DNA from 3 places in the Thauera sp. GDN1 genome. Region 1 is predicted to be linked to each of the others. Evidence: riboswitches for the same ligand, from Rfam matches in the RefSeq annotation. Region 1 holds a riboswitch; each other region holds the start of a gene.
The links. Region 1 has a riboswitch for cobalamin ahead of CKCBHOJB_RS14100 (energy-coupling factor ABC transporter permease). Riboswitches for the same ligand answer to the same signal wherever they lie in the genome.
Positions count from the first base shown of each region.

Region 2: another riboswitch for cobalamin. It lies ahead of bluB (5,6-dimethylbenzimidazole synthase); the one in region 1 lies ahead of CKCBHOJB_RS14100 (energy-coupling factor ABC transporter permease).
Region 3: another riboswitch for cobalamin. It lies ahead of CKCBHOJB_RS16895 (TonB-dependent receptor); the one in region 1 lies ahead of CKCBHOJB_RS14100 (energy-coupling factor ABC transporter permease).

Region 1 covers NZ_CP097870.1:3,071,886-3,078,307, forward strand. Annotated here, with positions in the region: gene CKCBHOJB_RS14085 (precorrin-8X methylmutase) at 1-659, opposite strand, end outside; gene CKCBHOJB_RS14090 (sirohydrochlorin chelatase) at 673-1,602, opposite strand; gene cobM (precorrin-4 C(11)-methyltransferase) at 1,599-2,438, opposite strand; gene CKCBHOJB_RS14100 (energy-coupling factor ABC transporter permease) at 2,438-3,076, opposite strand; cobalamin riboswitch at 3,342-3,564, opposite strand; gene CKCBHOJB_RS14105 (EamA family transporter) at 3,631-4,527, opposite strand; gene CKCBHOJB_RS14110 (cytosine permease) at 4,742-5,743, opposite strand; gene CKCBHOJB_RS14115 (cytosine permease) at 5,740-6,204, opposite strand; gene puuE (allantoinase PuuE) at 6,340-6,422, opposite strand, start outside.
Region 2 covers NZ_CP097870.1:3,267,125-3,273,546, reverse strand. Annotated here, with positions in the region: gene CKCBHOJB_RS15065 (acyl-CoA synthetase) at 19-1,659, opposite strand; gene CKCBHOJB_RS15060 (PAS domain-containing sensor histidine kinase) at 1,883-3,451, shown strand; gene CKCBHOJB_RS15055 (response regulator transcription factor) at 3,496-4,209, shown strand; cobalamin riboswitch at 4,347-4,541, shown strand; gene bluB (5,6-dimethylbenzimidazole synthase) at 4,590-5,366, shown strand; gene pqqD (pyrroloquinoline quinone biosynthesis peptide chaperone PqqD) at 5,681-5,983, shown strand; gene pqqE (pyrroloquinoline quinone biosynthesis protein PqqE) at 5,952-6,422, shown strand, end outside.
Region 3 covers NZ_CP097870.1:3,669,052-3,675,473, forward strand. Annotated here, with positions in the region: gene CKCBHOJB_RS16880 (ABC transporter substrate-binding protein) at 1-497, opposite strand, end outside; gene CKCBHOJB_RS16885 (ABC transporter ATP-binding protein) at 508-1,314, opposite strand; gene CKCBHOJB_RS16890 (iron ABC transporter permease) at 1,311-2,300, opposite strand; gene CKCBHOJB_RS16895 (TonB-dependent receptor) at 2,355-4,190, opposite strand; cobalamin riboswitch at 4,320-4,559, opposite strand; gene cobU (bifunctional adenosylcobinamide kinase/adenosylcobinamide-phosphate guanylyltransferase) at 4,731-5,279, shown strand; gene CKCBHOJB_RS16905 (Uma2 family endonuclease) at 5,314-5,910, shown strand; gene cobT (nicotinate-nucleotide--dimethylbenzimidazole phosphoribosyltransferase) at 5,929-6,422, shown strand, end outside.

The DNA.
Region 1 (6,422 bases):
TGGCGAGCCTCGGCCAGCCCGAGCAGGGCGTGGATCGCCGCCACCACCAGGGTCGAGCCGCCCTTGCGGCCGCGGATGACGATCCACGGCACTTCGTCGACCCCGGCCATCAGGTCCTTGGATTCGGCCGCCGACACGAATCCGACCGGCATGCCGACGACCAGCGCCGGGCGCACGCCTTCCTCGCGGATCAGCCGCACCAGCTCGATCAGCGCCGTGGGTGCGTTGCCGATGCCGACGATGGCGTCGTCGAGCAGGCCGAGCCGGTGGGCCTTGCGCATTGCCTGCACCGCACGCGTGGTGTCCTCGGCGCGGGCGCGTTCGATGACATCGGCGTCGGAAATGAACTGATGGGTGCGCATGCCGAAGTGCGCCAGGCGCGAGGCCGACAGGCCGACGCAGATCATCTCGACGTCGGCGACGATGTTCGTGCCGCCACCGAGGAGGGCGGCGAGGCCGGCTTCCACCGCGTCCGGGTGGAAGTCCGTGAGGCCGTTGAAGTCGAAGTCGGCGTTGGCGTGGATCATGCGGCGCACGACCGGCCACTGGCCGGCGCCGTAGGCATGGGCGCCGACCTCGGCGTCGATGATGGCGAAGGAGTCGTGCTCGATCGCGCGACCGGCTGCGGTGAGCTGTTCGGTGACGGTGTTGGTGTTCATCGCGGCGCCGGCCTCAGGCGTGAGCATGTTCATGGGCGTGGGCATGGTCGGAACCGTGGTGATGGCCATGGTCGTGGTCCGTGTGAGGGACGTGCGAGTGATGGACATGTGTATGGCTGTGGTCATGCAGATGCTCGGCCTCGGCGGCGAGGCGGTACTTGCAGCCGTCGCACTCCAGCAGCGCGCCTTCGGGTAGTTCCTGGCCGCCGACCTTGGCGTCGAGCAGATCGAAGATGCCCTTGTCGAAACCGAAGTGCGTGCCGAGGGCGAAGGCGATCTGCGGGTACTGGCGCTGCAGGCGCTCGACCTGGGCCTTGATGCGCTCCATCAGCACCCCGGTGAAGAGGTACACCGGCACGACGCAAATCTGCGTCATGCCCAGCCGCGCCTGGCGCTGGACGACGGTTTCGAGTCGCGGCCAGGTGACGCCGGTGAAGGCGAGGTCGACCAGCTCGTGGTCGCCGTCCTCGAACAGCCAGCGCGCCATCTTGGCCAGCTCGCCATTGGCGCCCGCGTCCGACGAGCCGCGGCCGAGCAGCACGACGCCGGTGGTCCGCGGATCGGGCACGTCGAGCTGCTTGAGCAGGCGGTCGAGCTGGCCCTTGAGCACGGCGAAGATCTCGCGTCCCATGCCGAGGTGGCGCGCGCAGGCGAAGGCGACGCCGGGGTGGCGCTGGCGCGCGCGCTCGATGGCGGCCGGCAGTTCCATCTTGACGTGGCCGGCGGCGTTGAGGATGAAGGGAATCGTGACCACCCGCCGCGCCCCGTGCGCGGCACGATCGAGGCCCTCGTCGAGCAACACCTCGGCGTGCTCGATGAAGCAGGTCTCGATGCGCCAGCCGGGGTGGCGATCGCGCCACTGGGCGGCGAAATGCTGGATCTCCTTGTTGCCCTCGCGATTGCGCGAGCCGTGGCCGACGAGGAGGATGGCGGTGTCGTTCATGCGTGTTCTCCGGTGGGCAGGCCGGCGTCGGCGGCAGGTGTGGAGGCCTGGCGGAAGCGGTGGCCGAAGCCCGGGTCGTACAGCTTCGAGCGGGCGATGTCGGGCCAGTGGCGGGCGCCGAGTGCGGGGCTGGCGATGATCATGGCCTGGCTGGCGATCTTCTCGTCCTGGCAGCGGCGCTTGATGTCGGCCAGCGTGCCGCGAACGATCTTCTCCGCGCCGGGCCAGCTCGCCTTCTGCACCACCACGATGGGCGCCTCCTCCGGCCAGCCGGCGGTGCGCAGCGCGCGCTGCACCTCGTGCAGCAGCGTGATCGACAGGAAGATGCACAGCGTCGTGCGGTGCGCGGCGAGCGCCGCCAGGTCCTCGCCCGGCGGCATCGGCGTGCGGCCGGCGACGCGGGTGAGGATCACGGTCTGCGTCACTTCCGGCAGGGTCAGGGTCTCGCCGGCGGCGGCGGCCGAGGCCATCGCCGAGGACACGCCCGGCACCACCTGCCAGGCGATGCCCGCCGCATCGAGCGGGCGGGTCATCTCGACCAGCGCGCCATACAGGCCGGGGTCGCCGGTCTGCAGGCGCACCACGGTGCGATGGCGGGCGCAGGCGTCCAGCAGCCAGGCGCTCATGTCCTCGAGCGTCATGTCCTTCGAGTCGCGGATCTCGCAGCCGGGCGGCGCGAACTGCGTGGCCGCGCGGTCGACCAGCGAGCCCGCGAACAGGATCGCCCCCGCCTGCTCGAGCAGGCGGCGGCCCTTCACCGTGATCAGGTCGGGATCGCCGGGGCCTGCGCCGACGAACCAGACGGTGCCTCCGGCCTTGTTCGCCACGGCCGGCATCAACCGCGCGCCGGCACGGCGAAGCAGAGCTGCACGAGCGGGCGATGCGCATGCGACTGCAGCAGCCGAACCACCGCCACGGTCAGCACCGGCTCGATCAGCACCACCGGCAGGTAGGCCGCGGCGAAGGTCACCCATTCGCCGAAGGGCGTTGCAACCTCGCCCATCGCCAGCCAGAAGCCGACCATGGCGGCGACGCCGGCGTAGTAGGCGGCGTCGAGCTTCAGCACCGACTGCACCCGGGTGGCGGCGCCAGCCGCGAGCCTGCGGCCGAGCGTGGCGTGCAGCGCCACCAGCGGCACGGCCAGCGACAGGAAGTTGACGCCCAGGTGCAGCAGGTCGGTCGGCTCGAAGACCACGCCCTGCAGCAGCAGGCCTAGACCGAAGCCGAGCAGCGTGGGCGCGAAGCCGAGCGCGAGATAGATCGGCATGGCGCCGATGAAGTGCAGCTCCGACACGCCCGCAGGCATGTGGAAGCTCTGCATGAAGACCGAAAGGAACAGCGCCGCGAGCAGCGTGCGCAGGATCAGTTGCGGCTTCTTGAACAGTTGCGGCGCCTGCGCGGCGGCAAGCGCGGTGGCGGCGAGGTTGGCGGCGGCGATCTTGGCGCCGGAAAGGATGCCGGGTTCGATGTGCATGATGACTCCCCACGAGTGCTTGGAACGACGATGCGAACCACGCGGGCGGGGGGCGGCCTTGCGTCCTGCCATGGCACGGCCGAGGGCGCTGCGGACGCGGCGATAGCGCGTACGCATGCCCGGCACGGCAGTGCCTGGAGACGAATGCACGACGAGTCGGCTGGAGCTTCCGGCGCACGCGGGCGGCCGGCGGATAACCAGTCGGATCGAACCCACACCCCGGGGCTCACATCAACCTGGAACGCCACGGCCCTTGCGGGGCGCGGTGTTCCGTACTCGATCGGGCCGGTCTTCTGGCTCGCCGTCTTCCTCCTCCGCCGACCTTCCCGAGCGCGAGGCTCAGTGGCGTGTTGGCGGATTCGTCAGGCTCACAGCAGCGGGGGCTGCGCCGGACTGGCCGTTCGCGCGGGGCGAACGACGTCACCGGACTTCCCGTTTCACCCCGTCATACGGTTGTATGACGGGGCACCCGGATCGAATGCAGGCGGAGACTAATCGAAAGCGGACAACGTCCGCAAGTTGCCGTTACGGCAAGCGCATGCGGGGCGAGCCGCTCAACCCGCCGCCCGCCGCGACTGCACCAGCGACCACAGGCTGATCAGCGCCAGCGCGCCGACGATCAGCACCATGCCGGTGAATTCGACCGCGTTCGGCCGCTCGCCGAGTTCGATCCAGCCCGCGAGCGCGCCGATCAGCGGGATGCCCAGCGCCGACAGGCCGGCCATGCCGGTCGACAGCTTCTGCAGCACGTACAGCCACAGCAGCCACGCCAGCCCGGTCGCGAGCACCGCGTTGAAGGCGAGCGCGCCGAAGAAGTACGGCGTCGGGTCGATCGGCCGCGAGGGGTGAAGCGCGGCGAGCACGCACAGCGCGATCGCGCCGAACAGCATCTGCCAGGCCGTCAGCGAGAGCAGGTCGAACGCCTGGTCGCGACGCATGCGCTTGGCCACCACCGCGGAGGCCGCCCAGGTGATGCCGCCGGCCACCGCGAGCAGGTTGCCGAAGGCGCTGCCGCCCATGGCCCACGGCTGCAGCACCAGCACCAGGCCACAGCCGGCGATCGCGATCGCCGCCCACTGCAGGCCGCGCACCCGCTCGCCGAGCACCCACCACGCCATCGGGATGACCCAGAACGGCATCGTATAGACCAGCACCGCGGTCTTGCCCGCGCCGCCGGACACCAGCGCCCACTGGATCAGCGCGGTGAACGCGGCGGTCTGCAGCACGCCGAGCAGGATCACCTGGCGCGCCGCCACCAGCGAAAGCGGCCGGCGCAGCACGAGCAGCACCAGGAACAGGGTGGCTGCACCGAGCAGGGTGCGGATCGCGGAGAAGTCGAAGGGATCGACGTACTGGATCACCTGCTTCATGACCACCCAGTTGTAACCCCAGATCAGGGACAGTGCGGCGAGCGCGACGAGCGCCAGGCGCGGCGTGCCGGATGCGGACATCGGACCTCCAAAAGGAAAACGCCGCGGCGCCCCTGACGGGGGCCGCGGCCGAAGGGCTGCCGCCCGGGAGTTCGGCGGCGAGTAACAGTGCGGGGTGGATTATGCACCGCCGCGACGGGGACGACATACGACCGCGCTGATAAGGGCTATCGGGGACCGGAGCGGGCGCCCCTCAAGAGCCTGCCCGCCACAGGGCACGACTGCGGAAGCGGACTCAGACCGGCTGCACCGCCATGACCGGCGCCTTGCGGCTCATCAGCGCCAGGTGCAGCACCGCACCGAGCAGCGCACCGAACATCCACGAGAAGCCCGCCCAGGCCGCCAGCGCCGGCGTCCACACCGAGGCCACCGAGAACAGCGAGGCCACCGAGAAGGCGAACAGGGCGCGCTTGTTCCAGCCCTTGTCGAAGTAGTAGGTCGAGCCCGGCTCGGCCGAGAACAGGTCCTGCACGTTGAGCTTCTGCTTGCGCACGAGGTAGTAGTCGGCGACCACGATGCCGTACAGCGGAGCGAGCACTGCACCCAGGGTATCGACGAAGCCGGCGATGCCGATGTGGCTGATCAGCGCCACCCACAGGCCGCCGATGAAGAACGAGATCACCGCGGTGATGATGCCGCCGGTGCGCGCGCTGATCTTCGCCGGGGCGAGATTGGCGAGGCCGAAGGCCGCCGGGATGAAGTTGGCGACCAGGTTGATGCCGACGGTGGCGGCGAAGAAGGTCAGCGCGGCGATGATGGTCAGCGCCAGGTTGTCGACCTTGGCCGCCATCTCGGCCGGGTTGGTGACGATCTCGCCGAACAGCACGGCGGTGCCGGCGGTGATGAACAGCGCCAGGAAGGAGAAGAACGCCAGGCTCACCGGCAGGCCGAGGAAGTTGCCCCACTTCATGTGCGACTCGCTTTTCACGAAGCGCGAGAAGTCGCCGTAGTTGATCACCACCGCGGCGAAGTAGGCCACCATGGTGCCGACCACCGCCGCGAAGGCCGCGACCGGGCCGCCCGGATGCTCGCCGCGACCGTCGAAGATGTTGCCGAGCTCGGCGACCAGGCCGCCGCCGGCCTTGTACCAGATCACCCCAAGCAGCGCGATCATCACCAGGTACACCAACGGGCCCGCCCAGTTGAGGAAGTTGGTGATCCAGTCGAAGCCGCGCAGGAAAAGGCCGAGCTGGAACACGCAGACGATCGCGTACGACACCCAGTCGACCGCGTTCATGCCCAGGAAGGTGCCCCCCCGGGGTTGTCGAGCAGCGCATTGAACAGCAGCGCGAGCGCGGTGGAGGCGAAGTAGGTCTGCACCCCGTACCAGAAGATGGCGACGATGCCGCGGATCAGTGCGGGGAAGTTGGCGCCGCGCACCCCCATCGAGGCCCGCGCGATGACCGGATAGGGGATGCCGTACTTCACCCCCGGCTTGCCGGTGAGGTTCACCAGCACGTTGACGATGATGCCCGCGAGGATGATGCCGGCGAATACCGTCCACCCGTTGAGGCCGTAGGAGATGAACAGCGTGGCCGCCAGCGTGTAGCCGAACAGGCTCTGGATGTCGTTGGACCACACGTTGAAGATCTCGAACCAGCCCCACTTGCGCTGCGCGGGCGGCAGCGGCGCGAGGTCCGAGTTGTACAGGCTGGGATCCATGTGCTGGATCCTGAGGTCGATCTTTTCGCTTTCCATGTCTGTCTCCATGACCGCCGCTGCGGCTTCTGGTTATCGGTGTCGAGGATGCCTGCGGACGCAAAAACCCCTCGCCCGCTCCGCAACGGGCGATTCGTTCATGGGCCGGACAGCCTCGCGGCTGCCGCGGCGGGCTTACCTGGCTTGGTAGGGGTGATGCTCGATCCAGTGGCGGGCGACGTCGACGCGGCGGCACACCCACACCCGGTCGTGCTTCT
Region 2 (6,422 bases), 200 kb from region 1:
CGGAGGAGGGGTAGAGGCTTACTCGATCGCGGAGGCCGACTTGGCCATCTCGCGCAGGGCGAACTTCTGGATCTTGCCGGTCGAGGTCTTGGGCAGCACGCAGAACTCGATGTGCTTGGGCACCTTGTAGCGCGCCAGGTGTTCGCGGCAGTGGGCGATGATGTCGTCGGCGGTGACGCCGGCGCCCTCCTTGACCTCGATGTAGGCCGCCGGCACTTCACCCCACTTCTCGTCGGGGCGGGCGACCACGGCGGCGGTCATCACCGCGGGGTGGCGGTACAGCACCTCTTCCACTTCCAGCGAGGAGATGTTCTCGCCGCCGGAGATGATCACGTCCTTGGAGCGGTCCTTGATCTTGACGTAGCCGTCCGGGTGCATGACCGCCAGGTCGCCGGTGTGGAACCAGCCGCCGGCGAAGGCTTCCTGGGTGGCCTTCTCGTTCTTCAGGTAGCCCTTCATGACCAGGTTGCCGCGGAACATGATCTCGCCCATGGTCTCGCCGTCGGCGGGTACCGGCTCCATCGTGACCGGATCGAGCACGGTGATCGCTTCCTGCATGTGGTAGCGCACGCCCTGGCGGCCGTTGCGTTCGGCGCGGCGGTCGATCGGCAGCGCGTCCCACTCGGGGTGCTTGGCGCACACCGAGGCCGGGCCGTAGGTTTCGGTCAGGCCATAGACGTGGGTGATGTCGAAGCCGATGCGCTCGGCTCCCTCGATGATCGCGGCCGGGGGGGCGGCACCGGCGATCAGGCCGGCCACACTGTGCTCGATGCCGGCGCGCAGGCCGTCGGGGGCGTTGATCAGCATGCCGTAGACGATCGGCGCGCCGCACATGTGGGTGACCTTGTGGCGACGGATCAGCTCGTAGATCAGCGCCGGGTCGACCTTGCGCAGGCAGACGTTGATGCCGGCGTTGGCCGCCATGGTCCACGGGAAGCACCAGCCGTTGCAGTGGAACATCGGCAGCGTCCACAGGTAGGACGAGTGCTGCGGCATGCCCCAGCTGATGATGTTGGAGGCGGCGTTGAGGTAGGCGCCACGGTGGTGGTAGACCACCCCCTTGGGGTTGCCGGTGGTGCCGGAAGTGTAGTTGAGCGCGATCGCGTCCCACTCGTCGGCGGGCAGGCTCCACTGGAAGTCGGGGTTGCCGGCGGCGATGACGTCCTCGTACAGCATCGTGCCGACGCGCTCGGTGCCCGGGTATTCGTCGTCGAGCGCATCGATGACCAGCGGCTTGTCGCCCTCGAGCAGTTCGAGCGCGGCGCGGACCACGGTCGCGAACTCGGGGTCGGTGATCAGCACCTTGGCCTCGCCGTGCTTGAGCATGAAGGCGATGGCCTCGGCGTCGAGGCGGGTGTTGAGGGTGTTGAGCACGGCGCCGGTCATCGGCACGCCGAAGTGGGCCTCGAACATCGGCGGCACGTTGGGCAGCATGACCGCGACGGTGTCGCCCTTGCCGACCCCGTTGGCGACCAGCGCGCTCGCCAGGCGGCGGCAGCGGGCGTAGGTTTCACCCCAGGTGTAGCTGCGTGCGCCATGCACGACGCTGGTGCGCGTGGGATACACCATCGCGGTGCGCTCGATGAAGCTGAGCGGCGACAGCGGCACGTAGTTGGCCGGATTCTTGTCCAGTCCTTGTTCGTATGCGATTTTCGACATCCTTCTCCACTCCCGGTTCGGCAACAGGTTAGCGATGCGGCCGGATGGCTGGACACAGTCCCGGCATCCATACCGACAAGTATGGAGGATGGCAAAAAATCTTGTCGGCAATTACGTCGGAATGTACTGAATCTTGTCCGGGTCTTGCCCGTCGGGCCGCGCACTCTAGAATGCTCCGTTACCCTCGGGCGCGGAAGAGGGCAGTGGAGGCGGGCAGGAGCAAATGAGCGAGGATCAAGCATCGTCGGGGCAGGACGCGTTGACGCACAGCGAGCTCCGCCTGCGCCAGATCACCGACACCATTCCCGCGCACATCGGCTATTTCGACCACGACTGGGTGTTCCGCTACGGCAACCGGCGTTACGCGCAATGGTTCGGCACCACCAGCGAGGGCATGAAGGACCGCCCCATCCACGAGGTCATCGGTGCGCACGTGTTCGCCCAGGTCGAGGACAAGGTGCGGCGTGCGCTCGCCGGCGAGGAGGTGAGCTACGAGTACAGCATGCCCGGCCCGGGCGGCGAGATCCTGTATACCCGCAGCACGCTGGTCCCCGACTTCGGTCCCGGTGGCGAGGTGATCGGCTGCTACGTACACGCGGTGGACGTCACCGAGCAGCGCCGCACGCAGGGCGCGCTCGCGCAGGCGCAGAAGATGGAGGCGATCGGCCAGCTCACCGGCGGCCTCGCGCACGACTTCAACAACATGCTCACCGTGGTGATGGGCAACCTCCACGGCCTGGTCGAGGCGCTCGGCGACCACCCGGCGGTGGCGGAGTACGTCGAGCCCGCGCTGGCCGCGGCCGAGGGCGGTGCGGGACTGATCCGGCGCCTGCTCGCCTTCTCGCGCCAGCAGCCGATCGCGCCGGTGGTGGTCGAGGTCAACGAGCTGGTGCTCGACATGGCGCGCATGATCCGGCGCTCGCTGCCGAGCACGATCACCGTGTCCACCGCCTCGCGCGACGTCGACCTGCGCGCGCTGGTCGACCCCAACCAGCTCGAGAGCGCGCTGCTCAACCTCGCGCTCAACGCCCGCGACGCCATGCCCAACGGCGGCGAGCTGCGCATCGCATGCTCGCTGGAGTGCATCGAGGGCGCCGCGGCTGCCGATCTCGAGCTTCCGCCGGGCTGCTACGTGCAGATCGCGGTCGCCGACAACGGCACCGGCATGGACAGCGCGACGCTCACGCGGGTGTTCGAACCCTTCTTCACCACCAAGAAGTTCGGCCGCGGCAGCGGGCTGGGCATGGCGATGGTGTATGGCTTCATCAAGCAGTCCGGCGGCGGGGTTCGCATCCGCAGCCGGCAGGCGGTGGGGACCACGGTGTCGCTGCTGCTGCCGCAGGCGCCGCGCGAGACGGCGGTTCTGCCGGCCGCGGGCATGGCGGAGCCGGTTGACGACGTCGATGTGCCGTCCGTCGCGGCGCGTCCGCTCGAAGGCCGCCTGGTGCTGCTGGTCGAGGACGACGACAAGGTGCGCGACGTGGTGCGCAAGCAGTTGTCGGCGCTCGGCTGTGCGGTGCTCGAGGCCGAAAGTGGCCACGAGGCGGCCGACATGGTCGAAAATATCCCTGCGATCGCACTCGTGCTGTCGGACATCGTGATGCCGGGTGGCATGGACGGGCGCGCGCTGGCGCGCTTCGTGCGCCGCTTCCGCCCCGAACTGCCGGTGGTGCTGATGAGCGGCTACGCCGACAAGGCGGTGCCCGGCCGCGAGGATGCCGACGTCCGGGTGCTCGGCAAGCCCTTCACCCAGGAGCGCCTGCTCGAGGCACTGCACGCCGCGATCGCGTGAGGGCCGGCCCGCCCGGGTCGCGTCCATTGCGTGGAGACAGGGATTTGAGCGACAAGCCCCAGGCGCTGATTCACGTCGTCGAGGACGATGCCGCGGTGTCGCGGCTGATCACCGGCACGCTCGAGCGATTCGGCTACCGCCATGCGGCGTTCGCGACCGGCGGCGACTTCCTGCGCCAGCTGCGCGTGCAGGTGCCGGACGTCGCCATCCTCGATCTCGGCCTGCCCGACATGGATGGCATGGACGTGCTGCAGCAGCTGCGCGGCCGCTACCGCTTCGGCCTGCTGGTCGCCACCGGGCGCGACGATACCCATGACCGGGTGATGGGGCTCGAGCTGGGTGCCGACGACTACGTGGTCAAGCCCTTCGAGCCGCGCGAGCTCATCGCCCGCGTGCGCAGCATCCTGCGCCGCTACCAGCCCGAGCCCGCCGCCGATGCCCAGCCGCCCGGCACCGCCCACTTCGCCGGCTGGCGCTTCGAGCGCGCCACCCACCGCCTGATCTCGCCCGACGGCGTCGAGGACACGCTGAGCCTGGCCGAGTCGCAGTTGCTGATCGCCTTCCTCGAGCGCCCCAACCAGATCCTGTCGCGCGAGCAGCTGCTCGCCGGACGCGACGTGTGCGCGCTCGACCGCAGCATCGACCTGCGCGTGTCGCGGCTGCGCAAGCGCTTCGAGCAGGGCGGGCACAGCGGCAAGTTCATCAAGACGGTCTACGGCGCCGGCTACCTGCTCGCCGCCACCGTGAGCTGGAGCTGAGCGTGCGCGCCGCCGTCGGCGCCTGATCCGGTACCGATGCAGGCCACGCAGCGCCGAGGACGGGCAGCGACGGCGTGCGGCGAAGCGGGCTCGGGCGGGCCGACGGATGTACGTTCCCGCGATCTGCCGCTAAGATTCGCCCTCGTTTGCTTCGGGGTGCCCGCGCTCGCCGCGGGAGAATCGGGAAGGCGGTGCCAATCCGCCGCGCGCCCAGCGCCGTGAAGGGGATTGTCCGGGCGAGGTTCGCCCAGCCACTGGTCCGCGAGGACCGGGAAGGCGCCCGGACGAGATGATCCGCAGCCGGAAGACCGGCCTCGAAGCGTTTGCTGCAGCCGTCTGGTCGGCGACTGCCCACTGCTCGTAGCCAAGGGGAATACTTCATGAGCAGCCCGACACAGGCGCACTCCGCGCCCGCGCGCATTGATGCGCGCGAGCGTTTCCAGACCGATCCGCAGTTCAGCGCCGCCGAGCGCGACGCGGTGTATCGCGCCATCCACACCCGCCGCGACGTGCGCGGCGAATTCCTCCCGGATCCGATTCCCGACGAGGTGCTCGCCCGCGTGCTCACCGCCGCCCACCACGCGCCCTCGGTCGGCTTCATGCAGCCCTGGGATTTCATCGTCGTGCGCTCGCGCGAAGTGCGCGCGCGGATCCACGCCGACTTCCTCGCCGCCCACGCCGAGGCCGAGCAGATGTTCGACGAGGACAAGCGCGCCACCTACCGCAACCTGAAGCTCGAGGGCATCCTCGAGTCGCCGGTCAACATCTGCATCACCTGCGATCGCAGCCGCCACGGCCCGGTGGTGATCGGCCGCACCCACATCGGCGCGATGGACGTCTATAGCGCGGTGTGCGCGGTGCAGAACCTGTGGCTGGCCGCGCGCGCCGAGAACCTCGGCGTGGGCTGGGTCAGCATCCTGCACCAGCAGGCGCTGCGCGCGGCGCTCGGCATCCCGCCCGAGATCGTCCCGATCGCCTACCTGTGCGTCGGCTACGTCCGCGACTTCCACGCCCGTCCTGAGCTGGAGGCCGCCGGCTGGCTCAAGCGCGTGCCCTTGCCCCAGCTGCTGCACTTCGACGGCTGGCAGGGGCAGGCCGATGCGGCCGGGGAAGGCCTGGCCGAGGCCGTCCGCCAGGTCCGGCCCTTCCCGCGTTGACGAAGGTCAACGCCGCTGCAGGTCGCTGAAGAATCATGATTTTCGCGACCGCGGCCTCGCGATCGTGCTGATGGCAGGACCGCGATTGTGCGGATCCCCGGGCCCTCGCACGCGGGGATGATGATCACGAGCCGGCCGCCGCGCCGGTTCGCCCACCATCATTCCAGAGGAGACCCATCATGCAGTGGACCGACCCCGCGTATTGCGACATCCGTCTCGGCTTCGAAGTCACCGCCTACGTCTACGTGCGCTGAAGCCTGCCGCCCGGCCGCCCGCGGGCGGCCGGCGCCAGCCAACCCGGAGCGGAGGCCCGCATGACCGATACCGCCACCCCGCGCCCGCCCGCCGCGGACGAGCGCTACGCGCTCAACCCGATGTACCTGTTCCGCTGGGAGCCGACCCAGGACTCGCACGTCCTGCTCTACCCCGAGGGCATCGTCAAGCTCAACCAGACCGCAGGCGACATCATCGAGCGCTGCGACGGCAAGCGCACCGTCGCCGAGCTGGTCGCCGAACTGCAGCACCGCTACCCGGGCGCCGACGAGCGTGTCGCCGAGGGCGTGTACAAATTCCTGGAGGTGTTCCGTGCCAAAGGATGGATCCGTCGTCAGGCTTGACGGGCAGGGCAAGCCGCTGTGGCTGGTGCTCGAGCTCACCTACCGCTGCCCGCTCAAATGCCCGTGGTGCAGCAACCCGGTCGACTACGCCCGCGATGGCAGGGCCGAGCTTTCCACCGCGGAGTGGAAGCGCGTGCTGCGCGAGGGGCGGGAACTCGGCGCGCTGCAGCTCGGCTTCACCGGCGGCGAGCCGTTGCTGCGTGACGACCTCGAGGAGCTCGTCGCCGACGCCAGTGCGCTCGGCTACTACACCAACCTGATCACCTCCGGCGTCGGCCTGAGCGAGGAAAGGCTGATTGCGCTGAAGACTGCCGGTCTCAACCAGATCCAGCTCTCGCTGCAGTCCAGCGAACGCGAGCTCACCGACACCCTGGTCGGCGCACGCGCCTTCGACCTCAAGGTGAAGGTCGCGCACCTGATCAAGGCCCACGGCTTCCCG
Region 3 (6,422 bases), 600 kb from region 1:
AAGGAGTAAGGCTGCGCCGAGCAGGCAGAGATTACCAGCACGCGCCGGCCGCCGCCCCTCACCGCCGCCGCGCGCTCGCGCCACTCGCGCGCGTAGGCATCGACCCGGGCCCGGGCGTCGGGCACGCCGGCGGCCTCGGCGAGGTCGAGCAGCATCGCCTCGGTCCCGGCCATGGAGTCGAAGCCATCGACCTGCAGGATGCGTGCCTCGGGCTCGAGCATGTCGAGCTGGGCCGGATCTGTGCCCCGGGAGACGACGACCAGGTCCGGATTCAGCGCGGCGATCGCGCCGAGGTCGGGGTCCATGATGCCACCGGTGCGCGGCAGATCGCGCTTGTCGTAGCGCGATGCGCCGACGATGCAGTCGCCGCGCCCCAGCCATTCCAGCGCCTGGGTGATGTAGGGCGACTGGCTGACGATGCGCGGACAGGCCGCGGCGGCCGGCAGGGCCAGGGCGAGCAGGAGGCCGCCGAGCAGGCGGCGAAGGATGTGCTTCATGACGGGAATCTCAGTCGGGAAGAAAGACGACGCGCCCTTCGTTGTCGAAGCGGCGCAGCGGATGGCCGAAGGCCTGGCTCAGCAGGTCGGCGCGCAGCACGGTGTCGCGGTCGCCGGCGATCACGCCGCCGCGGCCGTCGAGCAGGATGATGTGGTCGGCGTAGCGCGCGGCGAGGTTGATGTCGTGCAGCACCAGCACGCTGCCGCGCCCGGCGCCGTCCTCGCGCACCAGGCGCTGGAAGAGGTCGAGCGCGGCGATCTGATGGTGCAGGTCGAGGTGGTTGAGCGGCTCGTCGAGCAGGAACAGGTGCGGTGCCTGGGTCAGCAGGGTCGCGATCGCCACGCGCTGGCGCTCACCGCCGGACAGGGTCTGCACGTCGCGCTGCTCGAAGCCGGCCAGCCCCACCGCCTCCAGCGCCCGGCGGGCGATCGCCACGTCCTGCGGCCCTTCCCAGCCCCAGCGCCCGAGGTGCGGATGGCGCCCCACCAGCACCGTCTCCAGCACGCCGGCGGCGAAGGGGTCGGGCTGCTGCTGGGCGAGCAGGCCGCGAAAGCGCGCCGCCTCCAGCGCCGGCCACGCCGCATAGGGCAGGCCGCCGATGCGCACCTGGCCCACCGTGGGCTCGCGCAGGCCGGCCAGGGTGTGCAGCAGCGTGGTCTTGCCGGCGCCGTTGGGGCCGAGCAGCACCAGGCATTCGCCCGCGGCGAGGCTGAGGCTGAACTCGCAGCACAGCCAGCGCTCGCCGACCTGCAGCGCGAGGCGTTCGGCCTCGAGCAGCGGGGCGTCGTCGATGGGCACGCGGCGAGCGGCGTTCATCGCGAGATGCGCGAACCGCGCGACAACAGGAACAGGAACACCGGCACGCCGATCAGCGCGGTGAGCACGCCCACCGGCAGCTGCTGCGGCGCGATCACCGTGCGCGCCGCGGTGTCGGCCAGGGTCAGCAGCGTACCGCCGGCGAGCGCGGCGGCGGGGATCAGCACGCGCTGGTCGTTGCCCAGCACCAGGCGCACCAGATGCGGCACCACCAGGCCGACGAAGCCCACCGAACCGACCAGCGTCACCGACGTCGCCGTCAGCAACGAGGCCAGCACATAGAGCGCGACGCGCAGATGGCCGACGCGCACGCCGAGCGCGCGTGCGCTCAACTCGCCGCGCGCGAGCACGTTGAGGTCGCGCGCGAAGGGCATCACCACGACCAGCGCCAGCGCCAGCACCACCAGCGCCGGCCACGGCCGCGCCGCCGCGCTGGCGTCGCCCATCATCCAGAACAGCATCGACATCACCCGCGTGTCGGGCGCCAGCGCCAGCATCAGCGACACCGCCGCGCCGCAGCCGGCGGCGACGATGACGCCGGTCAACAGCAGCCGCGTCTGCGTCCAGCTGCCGTCGCCATGCGCCAGGCCGAACACCACCAGCATCGCGGCGAGCGCACCGGCGAAGGCCGAGGCATCGATCCAGACGGTCGCCGCGCCGAGCGTGATCGCCCCCAGCGCGCCCACCGCCGCACCGCCCGAGATACCGAGGATGTAGGGGTCGGCGAGCGGATTGCGCAGCAGCACCTGCATCAACGCCCCCGCGGTGGCGAGCAGGCCACCGCAGGCGAAGGCCGCGACGGCGCGGGGGAGGCGGAGTTCGCGGATGATGTCCGCCGCCATGCCCCCGCCGCCGGCCAGGGCCGCGGACACCTCGGCGAAACCGAGCGGCATGTCGCCCGCCACCAGCGCCCAGAGCAGCGCCAGCGCTGCCGCCGCGAGCAGGCCGGCGGCAAGCAGCAAGGGATGGTGGCGGCCGGGCCGCATCAGGCCCCGCGCCCTGACGACGCGGGTGCCGTGGGTGGCGACGAACATCGCGGCTTAATGCATCGCGTAACGCACGGCCACGAAGGCGTTGGCCCCCTGGGTGCCGTAGTTCTGGGCAAGCTCGTAGTCCTTGTCGAGGAGGTTGTTGGCGCGCAACTCCACGCTCCAGTCCGGCGCCAGCGCGTAATGCACGTAGGCGTTCAGCAGCCCGTAGCCGCCCATGCGGTTGGCCGCGCTGTTCGGAATGCGATCATACCGCCGCCCCTGCCCGTTCCATTCCACGCCCCAGGTCCACGGCCCCATGGCGCGCTCGATGCCGAGCGAACCGCCGATGCGCGCACGGCGGCCGAGTTCGTCGCCGGTTTCCTCATCCTCGGTGTCCAGGAGGTCGACGCTGGCACGCACACGGTAGTCCCACAGCATCGCCGTTGCGGCAAGCTCGACACCCTGAATCGACGCCTCCGCCACGTTCGCCGGCGCCCAGTCGCTCATCGGGTCCGCCGGATCCACCGGTGCCCACGCGATCAGGTTCTTGATGCGGTTGTTGAAGTAGGTCGCGCTGACGCTGGCGCCGTCACGCTCCCACACCAGGCCTGCCTCGCGGTTCAGCGCCTCCTCGGGCTTCAGGTTCGGATTGCCACCCCAGGGGAAATACAGATCATTGAACGTGGGCGCCTTGAACGCGGTGCCGATGCTGGCATGCGCCCGCCACTCCGGCGTCAGGCGATAGCCGTAGGCCAGTGCACCGGTCGTCTTGCTGCCGAACTGCGAATCCTCGTCATGGCGGGCATTGACCTGCAGGTGATGGCGGTCGAACTGGCCGCTCCAGCCGAGCAGCAAGGAGTTGGTGTAGCGGCTCGTCTTGCTGTACGCGGAGGTCGAATCGACCTCCTGCTCGAGATATTCGTAGCCAGCCAGCAAGGAGCCGACACCGAGGGCAATATCGTGTTGCCAGGTGAGCTGGCGCTGCTCGGTATCGAACTCGGACCGCGCGTTCAGATCGGCGTAGTTGTGGGATTCGTCCGCGCCGTAACCGAAGCGCAGCGTGCTGGTCCAGTCGCTGGTGATCTGATTGCGCATGTGCAGGCCCAGCGAGCTGGTGCGCCTGTCCAGGTAGGAGTCGAACACCTTGGCGTCGTCGTACCAGTTGCGCAGGTCGGAATGCAGCACGGTCAGGCCGATCTCGTCCGCCTCGCGGAAACCGAGCGACACGGAGCCGCTGAAGTACTCGTTGCGGAAACCGTCGTCATCGCGGTCGCTACCGCGCGCGGAGTTGGGCTTGGCGTCGATGCCGTCGCTGCGCTCGCTGCCGGCGGACACGCTGTAGCGCAACCGATCGGCCCCGCCCGCCAGCGTGGCTCCGAGCGTACGTGCGCCGTCGGTGCCGATGCCCGCACGCACGCTGGGCTGGAAGCCCTCGCGCCCCTTGCGCGTGAACACCTGGATCACGCCGCCGATCGCGTCGGAACCATAGAGCGCACTCGCCGGGCCGCGCAGGATCTCGACGCGTTCGATCAGTTCGAGTGGGATGGTCTCCAGCGTGGGCGCGCCGTTGGTCGCCGACCCCACGCGCACGCCGTCGATCAGCAGCAAGGTGTGGCCGGAGTTGGCACCGCGGATATACACGCTGCTGTTCGCCCCGGGGCCTCCACTGCTCGACACCTGCACACCGGGACGCCCGGCCAGCAATTGCACGAGGCTGAGATTCCCCGCACGGGCGATCTCGTCGCGGTCGATCACATCGACGCTGGCGAGCGCCTCATCGGCACTGATGGGCTGTCGGGTGGCGGTGACCACGACGTGGCCGAGCTGGGCGTCGTCGGCCTGGGCCGGGACAAACGGGAAAGCGAGCGCGCACGCGGAAACGAGCGCCGAAAGACGGATTTTCATTGTTTGAACTCCCTTCGCCATGCCGCGCGTCCCCGCACGCCATGGCAACTTCACATGGACGCACCGCGACCCGGGTAGAACCGAAGAGAGCAAGACCAACCGCGCCCGTCGCCGCCACCCCGCGGCACATCCGCCATTTCGCGTTCCGGCCGGTCTCCGGGCTCGTGCGCTGTGCCGGCCTGAGGACCGGACGGGCGGGTCGCCTTCCCGGGAGTGAACTCCCAGTGGCTGCATGACACGCCTTGCGCGCACTTACCGTTGCGGGGGCAGCACAGGCATTGCGGCCTCGTTTGCGAGGGGCCGCGCACCTGTTTCCCGTTTAACCCGGGGCGAGAAACGCCCGTGGGCACCGATAACGCGCTACCCCTTTCGGGGCAGTCGGCGCGGATGATACCGTACGGGGCGGTATCGTGCACTGCAAAATCGGCGCACCGGCGACAGCACTCGCCCGCACTTCCGCCCAATCGCGCCATGTCGCATTTACGGCGCCGCGTGGCCCTCCCGTCCATCCTCAGCGAACATTCGACCCCAGCTCTCCTCATGACCTGCGAACTCATCCTCGGCGGCGCACGCTCCGGCAAGAGCCGCGAAGCCGAACGCCGCGCCGCCGATTCCGGCCTGGCGGTCACCGTGATCGCCACCGCAGAGGCGCTCGACGCCGAGATGGCCGCGCGCATCCGCCGCCACCAGGACGACCGCCCCGCCGGCTGGCGTACCGTGGAGGCGCCGGTCGCGCTCGCCGACACGCTGCGCGCCGAGGCCGCCGCCGATCGCTGCCTGCTCGTCGACTGCCTCACGCTGTGGGTGGCGAACCTGCTCGCCGACGCCGACCGCCTGCCGCCGGGCGCGAGCGCGGACGAGCTGCCGCTGTTCCGCCGCGAACGCGACGCCCTGCTCGCCACGCTGCCCACGCTGCCCGGCCGCATCATCCTGGTCGCCAACGAGGTCGGCCTCGGCCTGGTGCCGGAGACGCCGCTCGGCCGGCTGTTCCGCGACGAGGCCGGACGGCTCAACCAGGCGGTGGCGGCGCTGTGCCCGCGCGTGGTCTTCGTCGCCGCCGGCCTGCCCCTGGTGCTGAAGCGGGGCTAAACTTCAGAGCGACAAGACATTCCGGGAGACCGCCGTGGGCCTGCCTGCAGCCAAGCACAAGATGACGCTGGAAGACTTCCTCACCTGGGAGGCAGGACAGCCCGAGCGCTGGGAGTTCTTCAACGGCGAAGCCTTGATGATGGCGGGCGGGTCGGACGTGCATAACGCCATCAGCCTCAATACGGCCTTCGGGCTTCGTGCGGCCTTTTCGGGCACGCGGTGCAACGTCTTCATGTCCGACGTCCGCCTGCGCCTGGCCGAGTCGGACGACCTCTTCTACCCCGACGTGTTCGTCACCTGCTCGGACGCCGACCGCGCCCGCCGCCAGGTCAAGGAAGAGCCCGTCCTGATCGCCGAGGTGCTGTCGCCCTCGACCGAGGCCTACGACCGCGGCGACAAGTTCGCCGCCTACCGCCGTTTCCCCGGCCTCAGGACCGTGCTCTTCCTGTCCCAGGACCGGGCGCATGTCGAATGCTTCACCCGTGACCAAGGCGCACGCTGGATCCTCAGCGAGGCGAGCGGAGAAACCGCCCGCCTCGCCCTGCCCGCCTTCGGCTTCGAACTCGCGCTGGCCGACCTGTACCGCGACCTGCCGGACGCCGCGTCCGAAGCGGACGCAACCCCCAACTGAAACCCATCCATTCACCGCATGACGCCCTTCGCCATCACCCCGCCCGACACCCAGCTCTCCACCGCCCTGCAGCACAAGATCGACCGCAAGACCAAGCCGCTCGGCGCCCTCGGGCGGCTCGAGCCGCTGGCGCATCAGATCGGCCTCGTCCAGCAGACGCTGACGCCCGAGATCCGCCGGCCGCACATCGTCGTCTTCGCCGGCGACCACGGCGCGGCGAGGGCCGGCGTGTCGGCCTATCCGCAGGACGTGACCTGGCAGATGGTCGAGAACTTCCTCGCCGGCGGCGCCGCGATCAACGTCTTCAGCCGGCAGATGGAGCTGGGCCTCACCGTGGTCGATGCCGGCGTCAATCACGACTTCGGCAAGCGCAGCGGGCTGATCGACGCCAAGATCGCGCCGGGCACGGAGAACTACCTCGAACAGCCGGCGATGACGCCCGGACAGTGCAGCATGGCCCTGCAGCGCGGACGCGAGATCGCCCATGCACTCGCCGCCAACGGCTGCAACTG